3 regions of the Streptomyces sp. NPDC046881 genome follow, and region 2 is predicted to be linked to each of the others. Evidence: riboswitches for the same ligand, from Rfam matches in the RefSeq annotation. Region 2 holds a riboswitch; each other region holds the start of a gene.
What was found. Region 2 has a riboswitch for S-adenosylmethionine ahead of ABZ923_RS23130 (aminotransferase class V-fold PLP-dependent enzyme). Riboswitches for the same ligand answer to the same signal wherever they lie in the genome.

Region 1 (4,920 bases), on a different contig from region 2:
CTTCTCCAGCAGCGGGAGCAGGTCCTTGACCGAGGAGATCTTGGAGTTGGCGATGAGGATGTACGGGTCCTCGAGCGACGCCTCCATGCGCTCCATGTCGGTCGCGAAGTAGGCGGAGATGTAGCCCTTGTCGAAGCGCATGCCCTCGGTGAGCTCCAGCTCCAGACCGAAGGTGTTGCTCTCCTCGACGGTGATGACGCCTTCCTTGCCGACCTTGTCCATGGCCTCGGCGATCAGCTCGCCGATCTGGGTGTCGGCGGCGGAGATGGACGCGGTGGAGGCGATCTGCTCCTTGGTCTCGACGTCCTTCGCCTGCTCCAGCAGGGCGGCGGAGACGGCCTCGACGGCCTTCTCGATACCGCGCTTCAGAGCCATCGGGTTGGCACCGGCGGCGACGTTGCGCAGGCCTTCCTTGACCAGGGCCTGGGCGAGCACGGTCGCGGTGGTCGTACCGTCACCGGCGACGTCGTCCGTCTTCTTGGCGACTTCCTTGACCAGCTCGGCGCCGATCTTCTCGTACGGGTCCTCGAGCTCGATCTCCTTGGCGATGGAGACACCATCGTTGGTGATCGTGGGGGCGCCCCACTTCTTCTCGAGGACGACGTTGCGACCCTTGGGGCCGAGCGTCACCTTCACGGCGTCCGCGAGCTGGTTCATGCCGCGCTCGAGGCCGCGCCGCGCCTCCTCGTCGAACGCGATGATCTTGGCCATGTGAAGTGGTCCCTCCAGGACTGGGGGTGATTCCTTCGGACCGCGCCCGCGCCCGCGACGGACGGCTCGCCGGCCTCGTGGTTCCTTGCCCCACCCGGCCTGCGGGCCTCACCGACCCGGTCCTTCACTGTCACTCTCACCTTCAGAGTGCTAACGCCAATGATTAGCACTCGGCATGGTCGAGTGCAAGCGCCTGCACCGGTACGGGGCCCCCGTCAGCCGCACGCGAACAGCGGAACCGGGGCACGGCGAAGGGCCCGCACCCCGTGCGAGGTGCGGGCCCTTCGGACAAGAAACGTTCAGGCGGTGACGCGAACCATGTCGGCCTGCGGGCCCTTCTGGCCCTGCGAGATCTCGAACTCGACCCGCTGGCCCTCTTCCAGGGTGCGGTAGCCGTCCATCTGAATCGCGCTGTAGTGGACGAAGACGTCCGCACCACCGTCGACCGCGATGAAGCCGTACCCCTTCTCCGCGTTGAACCACTTGACGGTGCCCTGAGCCATGCCTAACTCCCCTATTACTGGCCCTTGCACAGATCCACACTTCGCGGACCCGGGTCAGACCTCACCCCCCATGGGACGGGGGCGTGCGCCGGAACGCGTCGACCGCGGCTGAATGTATCTGTCCAACTGCCGTCTGCAACAGGTCAATCGGACGAGAATTCTGGACGCGGGCGGTCCGGAATGTGGTGAGAATTCGCCCGAATTCAGGGCAAGTCGGGCCCCATAAAAGCCACAAAAGCCGCAGACAACCCGCACACTTTGGCTACTTCTTGTCGGGTCGCCCGGCATGATTCCAGGGCCTTCGACCCGAAGACCCGGGCCGTGTTCCCCAACCTTACCGCGCTCAATCACGCAGAATTGCCCCCTCCGCTTCTCTTACGGAGGGGGCAATCCGATGAACAATCGGTAACCGGTGTTACCGATGGTAATTGCGGGCCGTTCAGCCGCCTGCGACCGCCGGGATGATGGAGACACCGGCGCCGTCCGGGGTCGCCGTGTCCAAGCCCTGCTCGAACCGGACGTCGTCGTCGTTGACGTACACGTTGACGAAGCGGCGCAGCTTGCCCTGGTCGTCCAGGACGCGGGCGGCGATCCCGGTGTGGCTCTTCTCCAGATCGGCGATGACCTCGCCGAGCGTCGCCCCCTCGGCGGCGACCTCGGCCTGCCCGCCGGTGTAGGTGCGCAGGATGGTGGGGATGCGAACGGTCACGCTCATGCGAGGCCAGCCTCTCGGAAGGAGTCCAGGGTCGGGCGGATGGTGGCGGTGAGGCCGGTCCCGGCCACCGCGTCCAGGGTCTTGAGGCCGTCGCCCGTGTTGAGCACGACGGTCGTGAGGGCCGGGTCCAGCCGGCCGCTCTCGATCAGCTTGCGCGTCACGCCCACGGTCACGCCGCCGGCGGTCTCCGCGAAGATGCCCTCCGTGCGGGCGAGCAGCTTGATCGCGTCCACGATCTCCGCGTCCGTCACGTCCTCCACCACACCGCCGGTACGGCGCGCGATGTCCAGGACGTACGGCCCGTCGGCCGGGTTGCCGATGGCCAGGGACTTGGCGATGGTGTTCGGCTTCTGCGGGCGGACCACGTCGTGGCCGGCCTTGAAGGCGGTGGACACCGGCGAGCAGCCCTCGGCCTGCGCACCGAAGATCTTGTACGGCCTGTCCTCCACCAGACCCAGCTTGATCAGCTCCTGGAGACCCTTGTCGATCTTCGTGAGCTGGGAGCCGGAGGCGATCGGGACCACGATCTGGTCGGGCAGCCGCCAGCCGAGCTGCTCGCAGATCTCGTACGCCAGGGTCTTGGAGCCCTCCGCGTAGTACGGCCGCAGGTTGACGTTGACGAAGCCCCAGCCCTCGCCGGCCGGGTCGCCGATCAGCTCCGAGCAGAAGCGGTTCACGTCGTCGTAGTTGCCCTCGATGCCGACCAGTTCGCCGCCGTAGACCGCGGCCATGACGACCTTGCCCTGCTCCAGGTCGTGCGGGATGAACACGCAGGAGCGGAAGCCGGCCCGGGCGGCGGCGGCGCCGACGGCGCCGGCCAGGTTGCCGGTGGAGGAGCAGGAGAGCGTGGTGAAGCCGAAGGCGCGGGCGGCCTCCAGGGCCTGGGCGACGACCCGGTCCTTGAAGGAGTGGGTCGGGTTCCCGGAGTCGTCCTTCACGAACAGGCCGCCGGTCACGCCCAGCTCGCGCGCCAGGTTGTCGGCCTCGACGAGCTTGGTCCAGCCGGGGTTGAGGTTGGGCTTGTCGGTGACGTCCGCCGGGACGGGCAGCAGCGGCGCGTACCGCCAGATGTTCGCGGGGCCGGCCTCGATGCGCCGGCGCAGTTCCTCGGTGTCGTAGGCGGAGAAGTCGTAGGCGATCTCGAGCGGGCCGAAGCACTCCTCACAGGCGAAGACCGGACCGAGCGGGACGCGGTGACCGCACTCGCGACAGCTCAGGGCGGCGGCGGGACCGAGGTCGACGGTGGTGTCGCTGGAGGTGGCAACTGTCTGCACAGCCATGGAGGCGAGGCCCTTTCTCCTCATCTTCCTCACGACGCATCTCGCCGTGAGACGGATTTGGCACCTTCCCTAGCCGGGAGCCTCGCTACGAGGACGAGAGCCGACTGGAGGGTTGCCGGGGCTTCATCGGGCCGTGTCCCTCTGCCCCTCTGGATGAGCGGTATTCGGTTGTGGACGCCCGCGACCCCCGACATGCGATGGTCATCGGCGTTGTTCAAGACTGTAACCGACGGCCAGGACAGTTGAGATAGTCGTCCGAACCGCGAGATGGATCACACGGTGACGTGTGGTCGTGACAGTGAGGAGCCGCCGACCGTGCTGGAAGAAGTCGAGCGCTGGCTGAGCACCCGCTCCTGGTCCGTGGCCGACCGACCGCTGCACCAGGTCGTGGCGGCCAAGCAGCGCACGGGCCAGACGATCAGCGTCGTGCTGCCCGCGCTCAACGAGGAGGAGACGGTCGGCGACATCGTCGCGGTCGTCCGGCACGACCTCGTGGAGCAGGTGCCGCTCGTGGACGAGATCGTGGTCGTCGACTCCGGTTCCACCGACCGCACCGCCGAGGTCGCCGCGCGCGCGGGCGCCCGGGTCGTCCACCGCGACGACATCCTGCCCCGCATACCCGCCGTCCCCGGCAAGGGCGAGGTGCTGTGGCGCTCGCTGCTGGTGACCGGCGGGGACATCGTCTGCTTCGTCGACGCGGACCTGCGGGAGTTCTCCTCCGACTTCGTCACCGGGATCGTCGGCCCGCTGCTCACCGAACCGGACGTCGACCTGGTCAAGGGCATGTACGACCGCCCGCTCGCCGGTGCCTCCGGGCAGGGCGGCCGGGTCACCGAACTCATGGCCCGTCCGCTGCTGAACATGCACTGGCCGCAGCTGGCCGGGTTCGTGCAGCCGCTGGGCGGCGAGTACGCGGCCCGCCGCTCCCTGCTGGAACAGCTGCCGTTCCCGGTGGGCTACGGCGTGGAGCTGGGCATGCTGGTCGACGCGCTGCACCTGGTCGGCCTGGACGCGCTGGCCCAGGTCGACCTGGGGGTGCGCAAGCACCGGCACCAGGACGGGCAGGCCCTCGGCCGGATGGCGGCGGCGATCTACCGCACGGCTCAGCTGCGGCTCGCGCGCGGCCACCTCGTCCGGCCCTCGCTCACGCAGTTCGAGCGGGGCGAGGACGGGTTCGAGCCGCGGACCTACTCGGTGGACACCGAGGAGCGGCCGCCCATGGTGGAGATCGCGGAGTACGCCGAGCGGAAGGTGGCGTGAACTCCCCGTATACGGTCCCCCGCCCCGGCCCCCGCCGGGCGGAGCGTACGTTTGAGCGTTTCCGGGCCGGGCTAGGTTGAGGCGTATGGCTTCCACGCGTGCTCCCGCTGAAAAGGCTCATGTGCTGGTCGCGTCGAACCGCGGCCCGGTCTCCTACCAGGTGGGCGAGGACGGCTCGCTGCACGCCAGACGGGGTGGTGGCGGGCTGGTCTCGGGACTGTCCGCCATCGGCTCGGACGCGGGCTCGGTGTGGGTGTGCGCCGCGCTCGGCGAAGGCGACCGGGCGGCCGTGCGGCGCGCGGACGGCGGACTGCTGCCGGCCGAGGAGACCGGCGGGCAGCGGGTGCGGATGCTCGACATCGACGCGAGCGTGCACGCCGAGGCGTACAACGGCATCGCCAACTCGGTGCTCTGGTTCGTCCACCACATGCTGTACCAGACCCCGCTGGAG
Region 2 (4,920 bases):
TCCCGCTCCAGGGACAGCTGATGTCCGAGGCGTTCAGCTCGACCCTGCACATCTCCTTCGACGTGCGCGGTGGTCTGCTGGTCCGGCAGATCCACCACTGGGCCGCGCTGATCTTCCTCGCCGGCATGTTCGTGCACATGATGCGCGTGTTCTTCACCGGCGCGTTCCGCAAGCCGCGTGAGATCAACTGGCTGTTCGGCTTCCTGCTGTTCGTCCTCGGCATGTTCACCGGCTTCACCGGTTACTCGCTCCCGGACGACCTGCTCTCCGGCACCGGTGTCCGCTTCATGGAGGGCGCGATCCTGTCCGTGCCGATCATCGGCACGTACCTGTCGTTCTTCCTGTTCGGCGGAGAGTTCCCCGGCCACGACTTCGTCGCCCGGTTCTACTCGATCCACATCCTGCTGCTGCCGGGCATCATGCTCGGCCTGATGGTGGCGCACCTGATCCTGGTCTTCTACCACAAGCACACGCAGTTCGCGGGTCCCGGCAAGACGAACAACAACGTCGTCGGCATGCCGCTGCTGCCGGTGTACATGGCCAAGGCCGGAGGCTTCTTCTTCCTGGTCTTCGGTGTCATCGCGGCCATCGCCGCGGTCGCGCAGATCAACCCGATCTGGGCGATGGGCCCCTACCGTCCGGACCAGGTGTCCACCGGCGCCCAGCCCGACTGGTACATGGGCTTCGCCGAGGGTCTGATCCGCTTCATGCCGGGCTGGGAGGTCAACTTCTGGGGTCACACGCTCGTCCTCGGCGTGTTCATCCCGCTGGTGCTCTTCCCGCTGGTCCTGGCGGCGATCGCGGTCTACCCGTTCATCGAGTCCTGGATCACCGGCGACAAGCGCGAGCACCACATCCTGGACCGCCCGCGCAACGCCCCGACCCGTACCGCGTTCGGTGTCGCCTGGGTGACGATCTACATGATCACCCTGGTCGGCGGTGGCAACGACCTGTGGGCCACCCACTTCCACCTGTCGATCAACGCCGTCACCTGGTTCGTCCGGATCTTCTTCGTCGCCGGACCGGTCATCGCGTTCATCGTCACCAAGCGGATCTGCCTGGGCCTGCAGCGCCGCGACCGCGACAAGGTGCTGCACGGCCGTGAGACCGGCATCATCAAGCGGCTGCCGCACGGTGAGTTCATCGAGGTGCACGAGCCGCTCAGCCAGGAGCAGCTGCACACGCTCACCGCGCACGAGCAGTACAAGCCGGCCGAGATCGGTCCGACGGTCGACGAGAACGGTGTCGAGCGCAAGGTGCCGGCCACGGAGAAGCTCCGGGTGAAGCTGTCCAACGCCTACTACGGCGAGGACAACCAGATCCCGAAGCCGACCGTCGAGGAGTACAAGGAGATCACGAGCGGCCACGGCCACCACTGATCCCGCGTCGCCACGCCACGCAGAGGGCCCCGTCCGGTTCGCGGACGGGGCCCTTCGCCGTGTGCGGGGGTGGATAGGCTGGTGCCGACCACCGATGCTGTGCACGACACCAGGAGCGGCTGATGAGCGCTGTGACCCCCGCTGGAGGCGACACCGCGGCGGGCCGTTCCTGGCCCGAGGTGCTGAACGCCCTGCTGGAGGGCCGTGACCTGAGCGCGGACGCCACGGCATGGGCGATGGACCGGATCATGCGCGGGGAGGCCACCGACGCGCAGATCGCGGGATTCGCCGTGGCCCTGCGGGCCAAGGGCGAGACGGTGGAGGAGATCACCGGGCTCGTCCGCGCGATGTACGAGCACGCGAACGTCATCGAGGTACCGGGCCGGACCGTCGACATCGTCGGCACCGGCGGCGACGGCGCCAAGACGGTGAACATCTCCACGATGTCCTCGATCGTCGTCGCCGGCACCGGTGCGAAGGTCGTCAAGCACGGCAACCGGGCCGCGTCCTCCGCGTCGGGCGCGTCGGACGTGCTGGAGAAGCTGGGCGTCAATCTGAACCTGCCGCTGGAGCGGGTCCCGCAGGTCGCCGAGGAGGCCGGGATCACCTTCTGCTTCGCGGTCAAGTTCCACCCGGCCCTGCGTCATGTGGCCGCCGCCCGCGGCCAGTTGGGCATCCGTACGACCTTCAACGTGCTGGGTCCGCTGACCAATCCGGCGAGGGTCAGGGCCCAGGCCGTCGGCGTGGCCGATCGGCGGATGGCCCCGGTGGTGGCCGGCGTCCTCGCCGAGCGCGGCAACTCCTCGCTGGTCTTCCGCGGCGACGACGGCCTGGACGAGCTGACCACGACCGCCACCTCGCGGGTGTGGGTCGTCCGGGACGGCAAGGTCACCGAGGAGACCTTCGACCCGAGGGACGTCGGCATCGACCTCGTCCCCGTGGAGGCCCTGCGCGGCGCGGACGCGTCGTACAACGCGGAGGTCGCCCGCCGTCTGCTCGACGGCGAGACGGGGGCCGTACGGGACGCGGTGCTGCTGAACTCCGCCGCGGCGCTCGTCGCGCTCACGCCGACCGACGCACCGCTGGCGGAGCAGCTCCGGGCCGGCATGGCCAAGGCCGCCGAGTCCATCGACTCGGGCGCGGCCAAGCGCACCCTGGACCGCTGGGTGGCCGCCAGCAACGCCTAGGGCCATAGGACGTCGTCCCGCGATCCGGACACGGGTTGCGGGGCGGCGATCACCTCGCGTAGGTTCCTGTACCAGGTCATGAGTGACAGTCATGAGGCCCCGGCCGACTGTCCGGCAACCCTCCGTCCGTGGCGGGGTGCCCCGGGTGAAGACCAGGCCGTGGACAGCAAGGTCCCCGGCAAGCGCGGATCCCTCACGCATCCAGGGATCCTGGTCGTCGAGGAGTCTTCCGTGAGCAAGCGAATGCGTTAGGGCCGCAGAGCCCCGCCTCCGCACACCCTTCTTCTCTTCTTCGCCTTCCTCTCACGGGAGTTCCGCCATGTCTGTCTTCACCGCTGCCGCCGACCAGTCCGTTTGCACCCCTCTGCCCGTTCTGGGGCGTGATGTCACCGTCCCGCTGGTCACCGGCGGCGAGGTCGCCTACGCCGCGCTGGACTACGCGGCCAGTGCCCCCGCCCTCCAGCGCGTCTGGGACGACGTCGCCGCGTACGCCCCGTACTACGGCAGCGTCCACCGCGGTGCCGGCTACCTCTCCCAGCTCTCCACGGACCTGTTCGAGAACGCCCGCAGGACGGTCGCCGAGTTCCTCGACTGCCGCCCGGCCGACCAGGTGGTCTTCACCCGCTCGACCACCGACTCCCTCAACCTCCTGGCCCGCGCGATCCCCGCCGGCTGCCAGGTCTTCGTCTTCGAGACCGAGCACCACGCCTCCCTGCTGCCCTGGCAGAACGCGCGGGTCACCTACCTCGACGCCCCGCGCACCCCGCGGCAGGCGGTCGAGACCCTGGAGCGGGCCCTCGCCGGCCGCGACCCGCACGGCCCGGCCCTGGTCTGCGTCACCGGCGCCTCCAACGTCACCGGCGAGCTGTGGCCGGTGCGCGAACTGGCCGCCGCCGCGCACGCCCACGGTGCCCGGATCGTCCTGGACGCCGCCCAGCTGGCCCCCCACCACCCGGTGTCCGTCACGGACCTCGACGTCGACTGGGTCGCCTTCTCCGGCCACAAGCTGTACGCCCCCTTCGGCACCGGCGTCCTGGCCGGCCGCGCCGACTGGCTCCAGGAGGCCGAGCCGTACCTCGCGGGCGGCGGCGCCAGCCGCAAGGTGACCCGGCGCGAGGACGGCGGCGTGGCCGTCGAGTGGCACCGGACCGCGGCCCGCCACGAGGCCGGCTCCCCGAACGTCATCGGCGCCTACGCCGTCGCCTCCGCCTGCAAGGCCCTCACCGAGGCCGGCTGGGACACCCTCGTCGCGCGCGAACAGCACCTCGTCCGCACCGTCCGCGCGGGCCTCGCCGAGGTCCCCGGGGTGCGCGTCCTCTCCCTCTTCGGCGACGACGCCCCGCGGGTCGGTGTCATCTCCTTCGTCGTCGAGGGCTGGAACAGCTCCCACTTCGCCGCCGCCCTCTCCGCCGAGTACGGCATCGGCGTCCGCGACGGCCTCTTCTGCGCCCACCCCCTGGTCCGCACCCTGCTCGGCAGCGACCCGCAGACCCAGGGCGAGTGCGGCGCCCCCGAGGCCGCCCCCGGCGAGAAGTCCCTCAACGCCATCCGCGTCAGCTTCGGCGCCGGCACCCCCGACGAGCACGTCGAGCGCTTCGTCGACGCCGTCAGGGAACTCGTGACGGACGGCGCGAAGTGGCAGTACCGCACGGAAGACGGCCGCTGCGTACCGGCGGTGTGAGGAGCGCCGTATAACCTCCCCCTGACGACTCGTTGGACAGGGGGAGCCCGGAGTGCAGCCGCTGCGCGCAGCAGACCCGCGCCACATCGGCCCGTACACCGTCCTGCACAGACTGGGCGCCGGCGGCATGGGCGAGGTGTACCTCGCCGAGTCCCGCACGGGTCTCCGGCTCGCCGTGAAGGTCGTACGGGCCGAGCACGCCGAGGACCGCACCTTCCGCGCCCGCTTCCGCCACGAGGTCCGCGCCGCCCAGACCGTCGGCGGCGCGGGCACGTACACCGCACGGGTCGTGGACGCCGACACCGAGGCCGAACGTCCCTGGATGGCCACGGAGTTCGTGCCCGGACCGAACCTGCGGGACGCCGTCCTGGACCACGGCGCGCTGCCCGGGCCCGCGGTCCGGATCCTCGCCGCAGCGCTCGGCGAGGCGCTGGCCGCGATCCATGCCAAGGGCCTGGTCCACCGCGACCTGAAGCCGTCCAACATCCTGCTCGGCCCGGACGGGCCCCGGGTCATCGACTTCGGGATCGTACGGGCCCTGGAGGCCACCGCGCTGACCCACACCGGCGCGGTCGTCGGCTCGGTCGGCTACGTCTCGCCGGAGCAGATCCGCAACGGCGGCCAGGTCGGCCCGCCGAGCGACGTCTTCTCCCTCGGCGCGGTCCTCGCCTAC
Region 3 (4,920 bases), on a different contig from region 2:
CGGCGCCGGCCTGTCCCGCCGCGAACTCCCGGAGCGCGGCCAGGGTCCCGGGCGTCGGGGCGACCACGAGGCCGCCCTTGGGCTCGTACTCGAGAGCGGCGCCGTGCTCCTCGGCGAGCTCGGCCCACAACCGGGCCGACAGCAGGGCGAGTCCGAGTTCCGGACCCGGTTCCTTGTCGGAGACGAGCAGGTTGCCCTCGCCGGCGCCGGTGGTGCCGCCGGACACCGGGCCCCGGTCCACCAGCCGTACGTCGAGTCCGGCCCGTGCGGCGTACAGCGCGCAGGCCGCGCCCACTACTCCGGCCCCGACGACCACGACATCGCAGGTCAGTCGCTTCGTCACGCCAGTACTATGTCACATGTTTCTCCGCCTGAGGAGTCCCCGGCGCGGTCCCCGATTCCCAGGCGTGGACGCCCCCTTGACGTCGTACGGAGCCGGATTGACACTCCAGGGAGGGAATCCTAGTGAACAGGTAGGGAATCATGACGCGCCTCCGGACGGGTACCGGCTCCACGGGCCGGACGCCGTTGCGCGCCCCCCTGCTCACCTCCCGCCGCCACATCGACCTGCAGCGCGTCTGCAGCGCGATCAGCCGCCACCGCTGAGCCGGGCCCCACCCGCCCTCACCGGCCGGCCGCGTCCGCGCCGGCGCGCCCCTCCGCACGCCCACCACCCGGGGAGACCCATGTCCATCGCTCCGCTCGCCGCCGTCCCGTCCCCCCGCCGCACCGCGCCCCTCTTCCGGGAGCGGATCGGCCAGGACGCGCGCAGCGGCCACTACGCCGTGCCGCACCGCTACCGGCTCCATCTGTCCACCGCCTGCCCCGACGGGCTGCGCCTCGCCGTCGGCCACAGCCTGCTCGGCCTGGACGCGAGCTGTCCGGTCACCCTCCTGCCGCCCGTCCCGGACTGTCCCGGCGGCGGTCACTCGGCGCTGCGCCCGCTGTACGAGGCCAGCGCCCACCACTACACGGGCCCCGCGCTCGCGCCCGTGCTGAGCGACGACTGGTCCGGACGCATCGTCAGCACCCACACCCCCGACATCCTGCGCGACCTGGACCGGTTCGGGCCGCAGGACCGGGCCCGCCTGTACCCCTCCGGGCTGGAGTCCGTGATCGAGGCCGTCGAGCGGATGTGCGCCGCGGGCATCGAGGAGGCCGCGCAGCGCGCCGGCCGGGCCGGCGCCGACCCGGCCGAGCGGGCCGCCGCCCTCGACACGCTGCTCGACACCCTGGGCCGGCTGGAACGACGGCTGGACGCGGAGGAGTACCTGGCCGACGACCGGCTCACCGCCGCCGACGTCGAACTGTGGGTGACCCTGGTGCAGCTCGACACCGTCCACCGCTGCCACCTCGACGCCTCCGCGGTGCACCGCATCGCCGGCCACCGCGCCCTGTGGGCCTACGCCCGCCGCCTGGCCGCGCGTCCCGCGTTCGGCCGCCACCTCGACCTCGACGGCATCGCCCGCCGCCACCACGGCCGCTGCCAGGGCCTGGAGGCCGCCGGAGCAGCCGTCCAGATCCTGGACTGGGCGGGCCACGCCGCGGACGCCCCAGACGCTTCTCGCAGGTGAGAGCGGCCTCCCGATGTCCATGTGGCGGACGGCCGTTGACATTCGAACGGGCAACTGCCTTACTTACGGCTCAGAACGGTCATGAGCGTCAGCGCCAAGCCCTGGCTCGCTGACCGGCAACCCTCGCATCGCGGTGGGGTGCCCCAGGTGACGACCGGACCGGACGACGTTTTCGGTAAGCGCGAGGCCCCACGGGGCCCGGAACAGTGACAGGTGACGCCATGTACGCAGCTCCCAGGACGGCCGCGAGCCGCCCCCAGGGCTGCGTACCGTCGTACGCCGGTCTCCTCGTCGCCGACCGGGCCGTCGATCTGCTCCGCGTGAACAGCGCACTGTGTACCGCACCGGGCTCTGCCCGCTGTCGGGGCTGACGCCTCCTCCCAGCCCCCGCGTTCCCGCCGCACACCCACCGCCCGGTGTGCCGTTGCCCGCCCAGCCCCCGGTTCCGCGCTCGCCCGTGCGCCGCCTCGTGCCCCCGTGCCGACGCGGCACACGCCCGCCCGTGCGCGGCCCCGGGGTGTCCGACTCCGCCGGAGCCCGCCATGAGCGAACCCCCAGGCGCCGCCGTCTCGACAGCCGAGCCGCCGGTACAAGCCGACACCCCGTCAGAACACCTCACCGCCCAGCGGGTCCAGCCGCTGCGCCGGCCCGGCCGGTGGATGGTCACCGCCGTCGTCCTCGTGCTCGTCGCGCAGATCCTGCACGGACTGGTCACCAACCCCTTCTACCAGTGGGACCGCTTCCGCTACTGGTTCCTGCGCCCGACCGTCCTCGACGGCCTCCTCGTCACCCTCGAAGTCGCCGCGCTCAGCGCGGTGCTGGGCCTCCTCGGCGGGATCCTGCTGGCCGTAGCCCGGCTCTCCGGAAGCCCGGTGCTGCGCGCGGTCAGCTGGACCTACACCTGGCTGTTCCGTTCCGTACCGCTGATCGTGGTGCTGATCTTCCTGTACAACTTCAGCGCCCTGTACAAGACGCTGAGCCTCGGGGTGCCCTTCGGCCCCGCCTTCGTCACCTTCGACGAGTCGCGGCTGGCCACCGACATGACGATCGCCGTCATCGGGCTCAGCCTCAACGAGGCGGCGTACGCGGCCGAAGTGGTCCGCGGCGGCATCCTCTCCGTCGACCAGGGGCAGCACGAGGCGGCCGCCGCGCTCGGCCTGCCCAAGGGCTACCAGTTCCGCCGGATCGTCTTCCCGCAGGCCCTGCGGTCCATCACCCCGAACTACGTCAACCAGCTGATCGGCCTCATCAAGAGCACGTCCCTGGTGTTCTACGTGTCCTTGCTCGACCTGTTCGGCGCCGTGCAGTCGATGGGCAGCACCTATCCCGGTGACGTCGTGCCGCTGCTGATGGTCGCCACCGTCTGGTACCTGATCCTGACCAGCGCCGTGTCCGTCGTCCAGTTCTACGTCGAGCGGTACTACGCCCGGGGCGCCACGCGCACCCTGCCGCCGACGCCGCTGCAGAAAGCCCGGGCCGGCCTGGCCGGGCTGCGCGCCCGGCTGCGCAGGGAGGCCGCCGTATGACCACCGCACCCGTGCTCGCGAAGCCCGCACCCGCCGCACTCGAGGTCCGCGGCGTCCACAAGTGGTACGGCGCCCACCGCGTCCTCGACGGCATCGACCTGACCGTCCGCCCCGGCGAGGTCACGGTGATCATCGGACCGTCCGGTTCCGGCAAGTCCACGCTGCTCAGGGTGGTCAACCACCTGGAGAAGCCCGAGATCGGCCACGTCAGCGTGGGCGGCGAGCTGATCGGGGTGAAGCGGCACGGGGGGCGGCTGAAGGAACTGAGCGAGCGCGCCCTCCTCGCCCAGCGCAGCCGAATCGGCTTCGTCTTCCAGAACTTCAACCTCTTCCCGCACCTGACCGTGCTGGACAACGTCGCCGCCGCTCCCGTCGCCACCGGCAGGCTGGCCAGGGCGGCGGCCCGGGACCTCGCCCGCGAACTGCTCGGCCGCGTGGGCCTCGCCGACAAGGCGGGCGCCTACCCGCGGCAGCTGTCCGGCGGCCAGCAGCAGCGCGTCGCCATCGCCCGCGCCCTCGCCCTGCGGCCCGGGATCATCCTCTTCGACGAGCCGACCTCGGCGCTCGACCCCGAACTCGTCGGCGAGGTGCTGGCCGTCATCAAGGACCTGGCGACCAGCGGCACCACCCTCCTCATCGTCACCCACGAAATCGGCTTCGCCCGCGAGGTCGCCGACCGGGTCGTCTTCATCGACGGCGGCCGGATCGTCGAACAGGGCCCGCCCGGCCAGGTGCTGGACCGGCCCCGGCACGAACGGACCCGGGACTTCCTCGGCAAGGTGCTCTGACCGCCCCCGAGCCGCCTCCCTGACCGTCCGCCTGCCGGCGCACATCCGTACCGCGACCCCCGGACCCCCGGACTCCCGGACCCCCGGACTCCCGCACGTCCCGAACCCTCGAACCTGCCCAAACCTCCCGGACCTTCCGAACGACAAGGACAGCCATGCCCAGCCAGTTCTCCCGACGCAGCCTGGTACGCGGCCTCACCGCGGCGACCGTGACCCTCTCCCTGGCCGGCGGGCTCGCCGCCTGCGGCGGAGACAGCGACGCGGCCACCACCACCGACACGGCCGGCACGGTGACCGTGGGCCGGCTGTCCAACGGCGCCGCCACCGAGACCGGGCTGAAGGTCTCCGAGGTGAAGTCGATCAGCGCCCACCTGCCCGCCTCGGTCCGCAAGAGCGGCAAGCTCGTCATCGGCGTCGGAGGCCTGCCCTCGGGATCCGCGCCGCTGGACTTCGTGGGCAGCGACCAGAAGACCCTCACCGGCTCCGAGCCCGACCTCGGCCGCCTGGTGGCCGCGGTGCTCGGCCTCAAGCCCGAGATCAGGAACTCCACCTGGGAGAACCTCTTCGTCGGCGTCGACAGCGGCAAGGTCGACGTGGCCTTCTCCAACGTCACCGTCACCGAGGAGCGCAAGAAGAAGTACGAGTTCGCCTCCTACCGCAAGGACAACCTGGCCTTCGAGGTGCTGAAGAAGAACTCCTGGAACTTCGACGGCGACTACGAGAACCTCGCCGGGAAGACGGTCACCGTGGGCGCCGGCACCAACCAGGAGAAGATCCTCCTGGAGTGGAAGACCAAGCTGGCCAAGGAGGGCAAGAAGCTCACCGTCAAGTACTTCCCGGACCAGAACGCCATCAACCTGGCGCTGAACAGCGGCAAGATCGACGCCTACTTCGGGCCCAACCCCACGATCTCCTACCGTGCCCGGCAGACCGCGAACACCCCCAACCCGACCCGCAACGCGGGCACCTTCTCCGGTGCCGGCGCGACGCTCCAGGGGCTGATCGCCGCCACCGCCAAGAAGGACAGCGGGC

Region 1: linked by a shared signal. The riboswitch ahead of thrC (threonine synthase) and the one ahead of ABZ923_RS23130 (aminotransferase class V-fold PLP-dependent enzyme) in region 2 are both predicted to bind S-adenosylmethionine.
Region 3: linked by a shared signal. The riboswitch ahead of ABZ923_RS18105 (amino acid ABC transporter permease) and the one ahead of ABZ923_RS23130 (aminotransferase class V-fold PLP-dependent enzyme) in region 2 are both predicted to bind S-adenosylmethionine.

Annotation. Positions count from the first base shown of each region.
Region 1 is NZ_JBEYXJ010000084.1:974-5,893, forward strand. It holds gene groL (chaperonin GroEL) at 1-711, opposite strand, end outside; gene ABZ923_RS30205 (cold-shock protein) at 1,011-1,214, opposite strand; gene ABZ923_RS30210 (ubiquitin-like small modifier protein 1) at 1,654-1,929, opposite strand; gene thrC (threonine synthase) at 1,926-3,209, opposite strand; SAM riboswitch class I at 3,227-3,369, opposite strand; gene ABZ923_RS30220 (glucosyl-3-phosphoglycerate synthase) at 3,525-4,469, shown strand; gene ABZ923_RS30225 (trehalose-6-phosphate synthase) at 4,555-4,920, shown strand, end outside.
Region 2 is NZ_JBEYXJ010000049.1:51,030-55,949, reverse strand. It holds gene ABZ923_RS23140 (cytochrome bc complex cytochrome b subunit) at 1-1,379, shown strand, start outside; gene trpD (anthranilate phosphoribosyltransferase) at 1,502-2,566, shown strand; SAM riboswitch class IV at 2,641-2,757, shown strand; gene ABZ923_RS23130 (aminotransferase class V-fold PLP-dependent enzyme) at 2,886-4,247, shown strand; gene ABZ923_RS23125 (serine/threonine-protein kinase) at 4,300-4,920, shown strand, end outside.
Region 3 is NZ_JBEYXJ010000033.1:15,412-20,331, reverse strand. It holds gene ABZ923_RS18120 (FAD-binding oxidoreductase) at 1-343, opposite strand, end outside; gene ABZ923_RS18115 (putative leader peptide) at 484-606, shown strand; gene ABZ923_RS18110 (glutathione S-transferase C-terminal domain-containing protein) at 687-1,574, shown strand; SAM riboswitch class IV at 1,652-1,762, shown strand; gene ABZ923_RS18105 (amino acid ABC transporter permease) at 2,117-3,100, shown strand; gene ABZ923_RS18100 (amino acid ABC transporter ATP-binding protein) at 3,097-3,888, shown strand; gene ABZ923_RS18095 (ABC transporter substrate-binding protein) at 4,044-4,920, shown strand, end outside.